DNA from 2 places in the Herbiconiux sp. A18JL235 genome. Region 1 is predicted to be linked to the other one. Evidence: riboswitches for the same ligand, from Rfam matches in the RefSeq annotation. Region 1 holds a riboswitch; the other holds the start of a gene.
What was found. Region 1 has a riboswitch for glycine ahead of gcvT (glycine cleavage system aminomethyltransferase GcvT). Riboswitches for the same ligand answer to the same signal wherever they lie in the genome.
Positions count from the first base shown of each region.

Region 2: linked by a shared signal. The riboswitch ahead of ABFY20_RS17775 (serine dehydratase beta chain) and the one ahead of gcvT (glycine cleavage system aminomethyltransferase GcvT) in region 1 are both predicted to bind glycine.

Region 1 covers NZ_CP162511.1:1,643,100-1,646,493, reverse strand. Annotated here, with positions in the region: gene gcvP (aminomethyl-transferring glycine dehydrogenase) at 1-56, opposite strand, end outside; gene gcvH (glycine cleavage system protein GcvH) at 65-436, opposite strand; gene gcvT (glycine cleavage system aminomethyltransferase GcvT) at 438-1,583, opposite strand; glycine riboswitch at 1,646-1,748, opposite strand; glycine riboswitch at 1,749-1,836, opposite strand; gene ABFY20_RS07610 (copper resistance protein CopC) at 1,902-2,633, opposite strand; gene ABFY20_RS07605 (fatty acid desaturase) at 2,663-3,394, opposite strand, start outside.
Region 2 covers NZ_CP162511.1:3,762,745-3,766,138, reverse strand. Annotated here, with positions in the region: partial or broken gene ABFY20_RS17785 (L-serine ammonia-lyase) at 1-504, opposite strand, end outside; gene ABFY20_RS17780 (hypothetical protein) at 549-815, shown strand; partial or broken gene ABFY20_RS17775 (serine dehydratase beta chain) at 842-1,378, opposite strand; glycine riboswitch at 1,441-1,540, opposite strand; gene ABFY20_RS17770 (trimeric intracellular cation channel family protein) at 1,759-2,448, shown strand; gene ABFY20_RS17765 (hypothetical protein) at 2,652-3,155, shown strand; gene ABFY20_RS17760 (FAD:protein FMN transferase) at 3,176-3,394, shown strand, end outside.

The sequences.
Region 1 (3,394 bases):
TGGGATCGCGCAGCAGCATCAGTTCCGATGTGGCGGCGGGCGAAGACGTCGGTCATCGGTGCGGTCACTCCCCCGTCAGAGCCGCGTACTCGGCTGCCGAGAGCAGGGCGGGGAGCTCGGTGAACTCCACCTTGAGCAGCCAGCCGGCGCCGAACGGGTCGTCGTTCACGAGCTCGGGGCTGTCTTCGACGGCGGAGTTCTTCTCCACGACGGTGCCGTCGACGGGCGCGAACAGCTCGCCGACCGACTTCGTCGACTCGATCTCGCCCACCACCGAACCGCCCGCGACCTCGGTTCCGGCGTCGGGCAGGTCGAGGTAGACGATGTCGCCCAGCTGGGCCGCGGCATAGGCGGTGATTCCGATCGTGGCGACGGAGCCGTCGACCTTCACCCACTCGTGCTCGGCGGTGTAGCGCAGTTCTTCGTGGTCGGCCATGTCAGTCCTTCTTCCGGCGGTAGAACGGGTGGGGTGCGGTGCGGTAGGCGAGGCGCTTGCCCCGGATGTCGACGCTCAGCTCGGCGTCCGGTGCGGCGAATGCGGGCGCCACGTAGGCGAGGGCGATCGGATGCCCGAGGGTCGGTGAGAGTGCGCCGCTCGTCACGACGCCCACCGCCTCGGTGGAGTCGTCGGAGGCGAAGACCTCGTAGCCGGCGCGAGCCGCTCGCTTGCCCTCGGCCACCAGCGCGACCAGCACGGGCGCACCGTCGGGAGCGCCGGCGAGGAGCGCCTCGCGGCCGACGAAGTCGCTCTTGCCGAGGTCTGCCACCCGACCGAGGCCCGCCTGCTCGGGCAGCGTCTCGAGCGAGAGCTCGTGGCCGTAGAGCGGCATCCCCGCCTCGAGGCGCAGGGTGTCGCGGCTGGCGAGACCGGCGGGCACGAGGCCGAGCGGCTCGCCCGCGGCGAGCAGGGCGTTCCAGAGCGCGGGCGCGGCGGCACGGTCGAGGTACAGCTCGAACCCGTCCTCCCCCGTGTAGCCGGTGCGCGCCACGAGGAGGTCGACACCGTCGAACGATCCGGGGGTGCTGCGGTAGTACCGCAACCCGTCGAGACCGGCGATCCGGATCCCCGCGGTCTGCTCGAGCACCTGCCGGGAGGCCGGGCCCTGCACCGCGACGAGCGCCGTGGCCGCGCTCTCATCGGCGATCTGCGCGTCGAAGCCCGCCGATCGCTCGCCGAGCGCCTCCGCCACCGGGTCGTGGTTCGAGGCGTTCGCCACCACCAGGAACTCCTCGGCCCCCAGCCGGTAGACCACGACGTCGTCGACGATGCCGCCCGACTCGGCGAGCAGCAACGAGTACTTCGCCTGACCCTCCTCGATCGCCGAGAGCCGGCCCGCCAGCGCGTGGTCGAGCAGGGCGGCGGCCTCCGGCCCTCTCACGCGGAACTCCGCCATGTGCGAGAGGTCGAACAGACCGGCGGCGGTGCGCACCGCGTGGTGCTCGGCGAGGTCGCTGGAGTAACGCACCGGCATCTGCCAGCCGGCGAAGTCGGTGAAGGAGGCGCCGGCGGCGCGATGCGTGTCGAGGAGCGGCGACTCGAGGGCGGGTGCCTCGGGTGTCGCGGGGTCGGTGGAGCCGGTCACGAGTTCTCCGTTCCCGCCGGCGCAGCCGGCGATACGTGGGAGCGCTGATGCGCTACGAGAACTCCCCCTCTGTCATCGTGCCTGAGAGTTTCACCCTCCGGTCGTCGGGAGGGCTTTCACCGTGGGCGAGCCGCCGTCGATGCCGCGGACTGCTTTCCAGAGTGGCCAAGCGATGCGGTACGAGGACCTGAGAGATTATCGGGGAGGATTGCTCCTTCGGTGTCGCCTGAGGCGACTCTCCCGCATCGGGTTGATGGCCGGTCGATGTTCGATTGTGAGCGGATGCGGGGCACCCGCTGCGCCGAGTGTAGCGCGAAGTCACTGCCCGCCGAAGCCGCCGCCCCGGCTGCGCCGCACCACGATGACGATGATGACCGCCAGGGCGCCCGCTGCGGCGACGGCGATCAGCACGATCGCGTACCAGGGAAGGGGGGCGGGTGCTGCGGCGGGGTCGCCGGAGTCGGCACCCGGGTCGGTCGCCGCCGCGGTGCTCGGAGCCGTCGTCGCCACGGAGGAGTCATCGGTGGCCGTGGGGGTGGGCTCGGCCGCCGTGGGGGTCGGCGTCGGGGAGCCGTCGGGTGCTCCCGACCACGGCTCGCCGCAGACCGGCGCCTGAGTGAGCCCGTCGGCGGCGTTCGCCAGCGACTGCGGCTCGTAGTCGAACTCGAACTGACCCGAGGTGGGGTGCCCGTCGGAAGAGACGACCTGCCACAGCACGACGTAGCCGCCGGCGTCGCCCAGCGCGACCGGACTCGTCACCTGGGCGCCGTCGAGGGCGAGGCATCCCGATTCGTAGTGCAGGCCCTCGGGGTCGACGACCTGCAGGGCGAAACCGTCGGTCGACTCCCCCAACGAGAGCAACGGCTCGGAGAAGGCCAGCGTGACCACGCCCGGGTCGTCGGCGATCGACGAGTCGGCTGCCGGGTTCGACGACACGAGGTCGTCGTGCGCCCATGCCGACGCGGCCGGCAGCGCCGCGAGCCCGACCGCGGCGACGGCGGTCGCAGCTAGGAGGACGGCACGGCGGGCGACGGCGATCGGTGAGTTCACGCCTCCACGATACCGAGCACCGTGCGGGCTCACGCCCGCTTGACGCGGTACTGGTTCACCAGGGGGCAGTCGAACGGGTCGGGTGCAGCGAGCCCGACGCGGCTCATGTAGGCGATCACCTGGCGATGGGCCTCGAGCAGCGATGTCTGGGTGTACGGGATGTTGTGGGAGGCGCAGTACTCCTGCACGATCGGGCGCACCCGCATGAGACTCGGGCGGGGCATGCTCGGGAAGAGGTGGTGCTCGACCTGGAGGTCGAGGCCGCCCATGAACGTCGTCATGCCCCAGCCGCCGCGGATGCTGCGCGAGGAGAGCACCTGCTTCGACAGGAAGTCGACGCGCGAGCCCGCCGGGAACACCTTCATGCCGATGTGGTTCGGGGCGAAGGAGGCGCCCATGTAGAGCCCGAAGACCGCGAGCTGAACGCCGATGAAGGCGAAGGCCATGCCGAGCGGGAGGCACCAGAACACGACGCCCAGGTACACCGCGAGTCGCAGACCGATCGACCACAGCTCGACCTGCCTGCCCTCGACCTTGCCGCGGCCGAACAGCGTCTTGAAGGAGAGGTAGTGCAGGTTGATGCCCTCGAGCAGCATGAGGGGGTAGAGCAGCCAGCCCTGGTGGCGGGTGAGGAGCTTCATCGGGCCCCTCGCCCGCGCGGCGTCCTGCTCGACGAACGAGACCGTGTCGCGATCGATGTCGGGGTCTTTGCCGACGGTGTTCGGGTTGCCGTGGTGGCGGGTGTGCTTCGACATCCACCA
Region 2 (3,394 bases), 2.1 Mb from region 1:
CTCGGCGGCGTTCTCCACCTGACGCGGCGTGCCGCCGAGCACCTCGGCGAGCCCCGCCGCCGCCATCGACGCCGCTGAGCCGACCTCGCCCTGGCAACCCATCTCCGCACCCGAGATGGAGGCGCGCTCCTTGAACAGCGACCCCACGGCCGCTGCCGCGAGCAGGAACCGCACGGTCGCGTCGTCGCGATCGGCCCGCCCCGCCGGGGTGTAGCCGAGGGCGTAGGAGAGCACGGCGGGAATGATGCCGGCCGCCCCGTTGGTGGGCGCGGTGACCACCCGTCCGCCCGAGGCGTTCTCCTCGTTCACGGCGATGGCGACGAGGTTCGCCCAGTCCTCGGCGAACTCGGGAGCCCGGTCGGGGTCTTCCGCCGCCAGCCTCTCGAGCCACCCCTTGGCCCTCCGCGGCACCTGCAGCACCCCCGGCAGCACACCGTCGCGCCCCATTCCGCTTCGCGCGCACTCCTCCATCACCTCGCGCAGGGCGAGCAGCCGTTCCCGCACGGCACCCTCGTCGTCGCCACCGCGCTCCCGTCTCGAAGCGCATCATGGCGGCGCTCACCGACCCCACCGCCTCCGCGCGCTCCACGAGCTCCGCACCCGACGAGAACCCCGCCGCGACCTCGCGCCCCGTGGCGGAGGTTGCCGCGACCTCGCGTTCCGTGGCTGCCTCCTCACCGTCGGCGAATGCGGGCACGAACGCTGCCGTCGACGCGGGTGCCGCCGGCACCTCGTCGCCCGGCACGATTGCCGTCGCGGATGCTCGTGCCGCCGGCACCGCGTCGCCCACCACGAACCCGCCGCCGACGGAGTAGTACCGCCGCTCCAGCACCACCTCACCCCCGACCCGCGCCGCGAAGCACATCCCGTTCGGATGCCTCTCCAGCATCATCCGCGGCCAGAGCTCGATGTCGTCCTCGCGCATCCGCACCGCCCTCCCGCCGTCCGCGTCCGCGGCCCGAGCTCGGGCCGCATCCGGCGCACTCTGCGCCGCCGCGGCCGCCGTCGTCACCGGTCGCACCGCCGCATCCGCTGCCGTCTGGGCCGCCGCTCCCTCGCGCAGCTCGCGCCCCACGCGCACCACGCCCTCGTCGCGCAGGCGCTCCTCGGCGGCTTCCTTCTCCTCGGCCGTGATGAGCTCGGGCCGCCACCCCTCGAGCCCGAGTAGCACCGCAGGGAAGGTGCCGTGCCCACGCCCGGTCGCGGCGAGCGAGCCGTAGAGCGTCACCCCCAGGCCACCGATCTCGTCGAGCGACGGCACCATCCCGAGTGCGGCGAGCTCCTCCACGAACAGGCAGGCCGCGCGCATCGGCCCCACCGTGTGCGAACTCGACGGCCCGATTCCGATGCTGAACAACTCGAAGGCGCTGACTGTCATGGGAGCCCTCCCGAATCCCGGCCCTGGGCCGATCGAGGCGCGACCGCACCGTTGCGGTCGCGAGCTCCCCCTCTGTCATGAGTGCCTGAGAGTTTCACCCTCTTGTGGAGGGCTTTCCCCGTCGGCGAGTTCTGTGGAGAACTGCTTTCCAGAGCGGCCGAGCCCGGGCGGTACGGGAACCTGAGAGATTGACGGGGAGAATTGCTCCTTCGGTGCCGGCTGCGCGAGTGGCGCATCCGGCTCTCCCGCCAGGGCATGGGGGCCGAGAGTGTTCAGTTGTGGTCTGCGCCGCCCACTCTACGCCGTTCGGCGCGCCTGCCGCCGGGTCGCGACGGGTCGCGACGGGCCGCCGGGCCTCGGGCTCGTGATAGGACTTGTGCATGATCGCCGAGCAGTTCGTCACGCCGTTCTGGCTCGACCTCGCGGCCACCGGCCTCGGCAGCGTGCAGGGCGCCATGTTCGCCGCCCAGTTCAAAGACCGCCGACTCGACCTGCTGGGTGTGGGCCTCATCGGGATGGTCGCCGGCTTCGGCGGCGGTGTCATCCGCGATCTCCTGCTCAACCAGGTGCCCGCGGCGCTCGAGTCGAACTGGTACATCCCGGTCGCCATCGCCGCGGCCCTCGTCGGCATGCTCCTCGAGCGCCTGTTCAATCGTCTCAACGTCGTCATCACCGTGCTCGACGCCTTGAGCCTCGGCCTCTTCTGCGCCATCGGCACGAGCAAGGCGCTCGCGGTGGGCCTCCCTGTGGTGCCCGCCGTCTTCGTCGGCATCGTCGCGGCGGTCGGCGGCGGCATGCTGCGCGACATCCTGCTGGGCATGCCGATCGGCGTCATGCACGTCGGTTCGCTCTATGCGGTCGCGGCGGGCGCCGGCGCTCTCTTCCTGGTGGCCGCCACCGCATCCGGTTCCGACATCACCGTGGCCGGGGTCGGCTGTGTCATCGTCACCACCCTCATCCGTCTGCTCGCCGTGCGATTCGGCTGGAGCCTGCCCGAGCAGCGCACCCTCAGCACCTTGCGGCGACTGCGCCGTCAGCGCTCCGGGCGCACCGGCCCTACCGAGATCTGAACGTTCGGCGGCCGCCGGTCGTTGACAGAGGGTGAGGCCGATGGTCGCCCTCGGATGCGCACCGGGCCGGTGCAGCACGTGCTGACCCGGCTCACAGAGAGGGCATCGGATGCTCATAGCGGGCTCAAGAAATCCGTCTCTACCGTCGTATCCATCGCCATCGCCGATGTGACCGCCTACCGCCACCACTGACAGGACAGCAGATGACCCCCCGACAGAAGAACCTCGCACTCGCCGCCATGACCGGCCTGTCGATCTCCGTCGCCCTCGCCGGCTGCGCCACCGACACCAGCACCTCCGCCGAGGCCGGCACGGCGCCGTCGAGCACCGCCGACGCGCCTTCCACCGCGGCGAGCACGCCGTCGTCGACCCCGTCGACCGGCAGCGACTCGGCGGGCGCCGGCTCCAGCACCTACGCCGACGGCACCTACGAGGCCACCGGCGGGTACACCTCGCCGAACGGGCAGGAGGAGGTCGACGTCTCGGTCACCCTCGAGGGCGACGTCATCACAGCGGTGACCGTCACCCCCGAGGCGACGAACCCGAACTCGGTGAACTACCAGACCCAGTTCGCCGACGGCATCGCCGCGGTCGTGGTGGGCAAGGACATCGACGAGATCGAGGTCTCGCGGGTCGCCGGCTCCAGCCTCACCAGCGGCGGGTTCAACAAGGCCATCGAGACCATCAAGTCGGAGGCGGCGGCCTGACCGGCGCGGGGAGAACGATCATGAACGCGTCGGCATATCCTGACGCCACGAACGCGGTCACCCTCGTCGCCCGGGCGCCTGAGCGCTTCGACTTCGAGGCGATCGGCACCTCGTGGCAGATCGAGACGCCCGCCGGATCGCCTCTCCCCGAGCCGCTCCGACGGGCCGTCGCCGAGCGCATCGAGCGCTTCGACGCGGCATACTCGCGGTTCCGCGCCGGCTCCCTCCTCGCCTCGCTC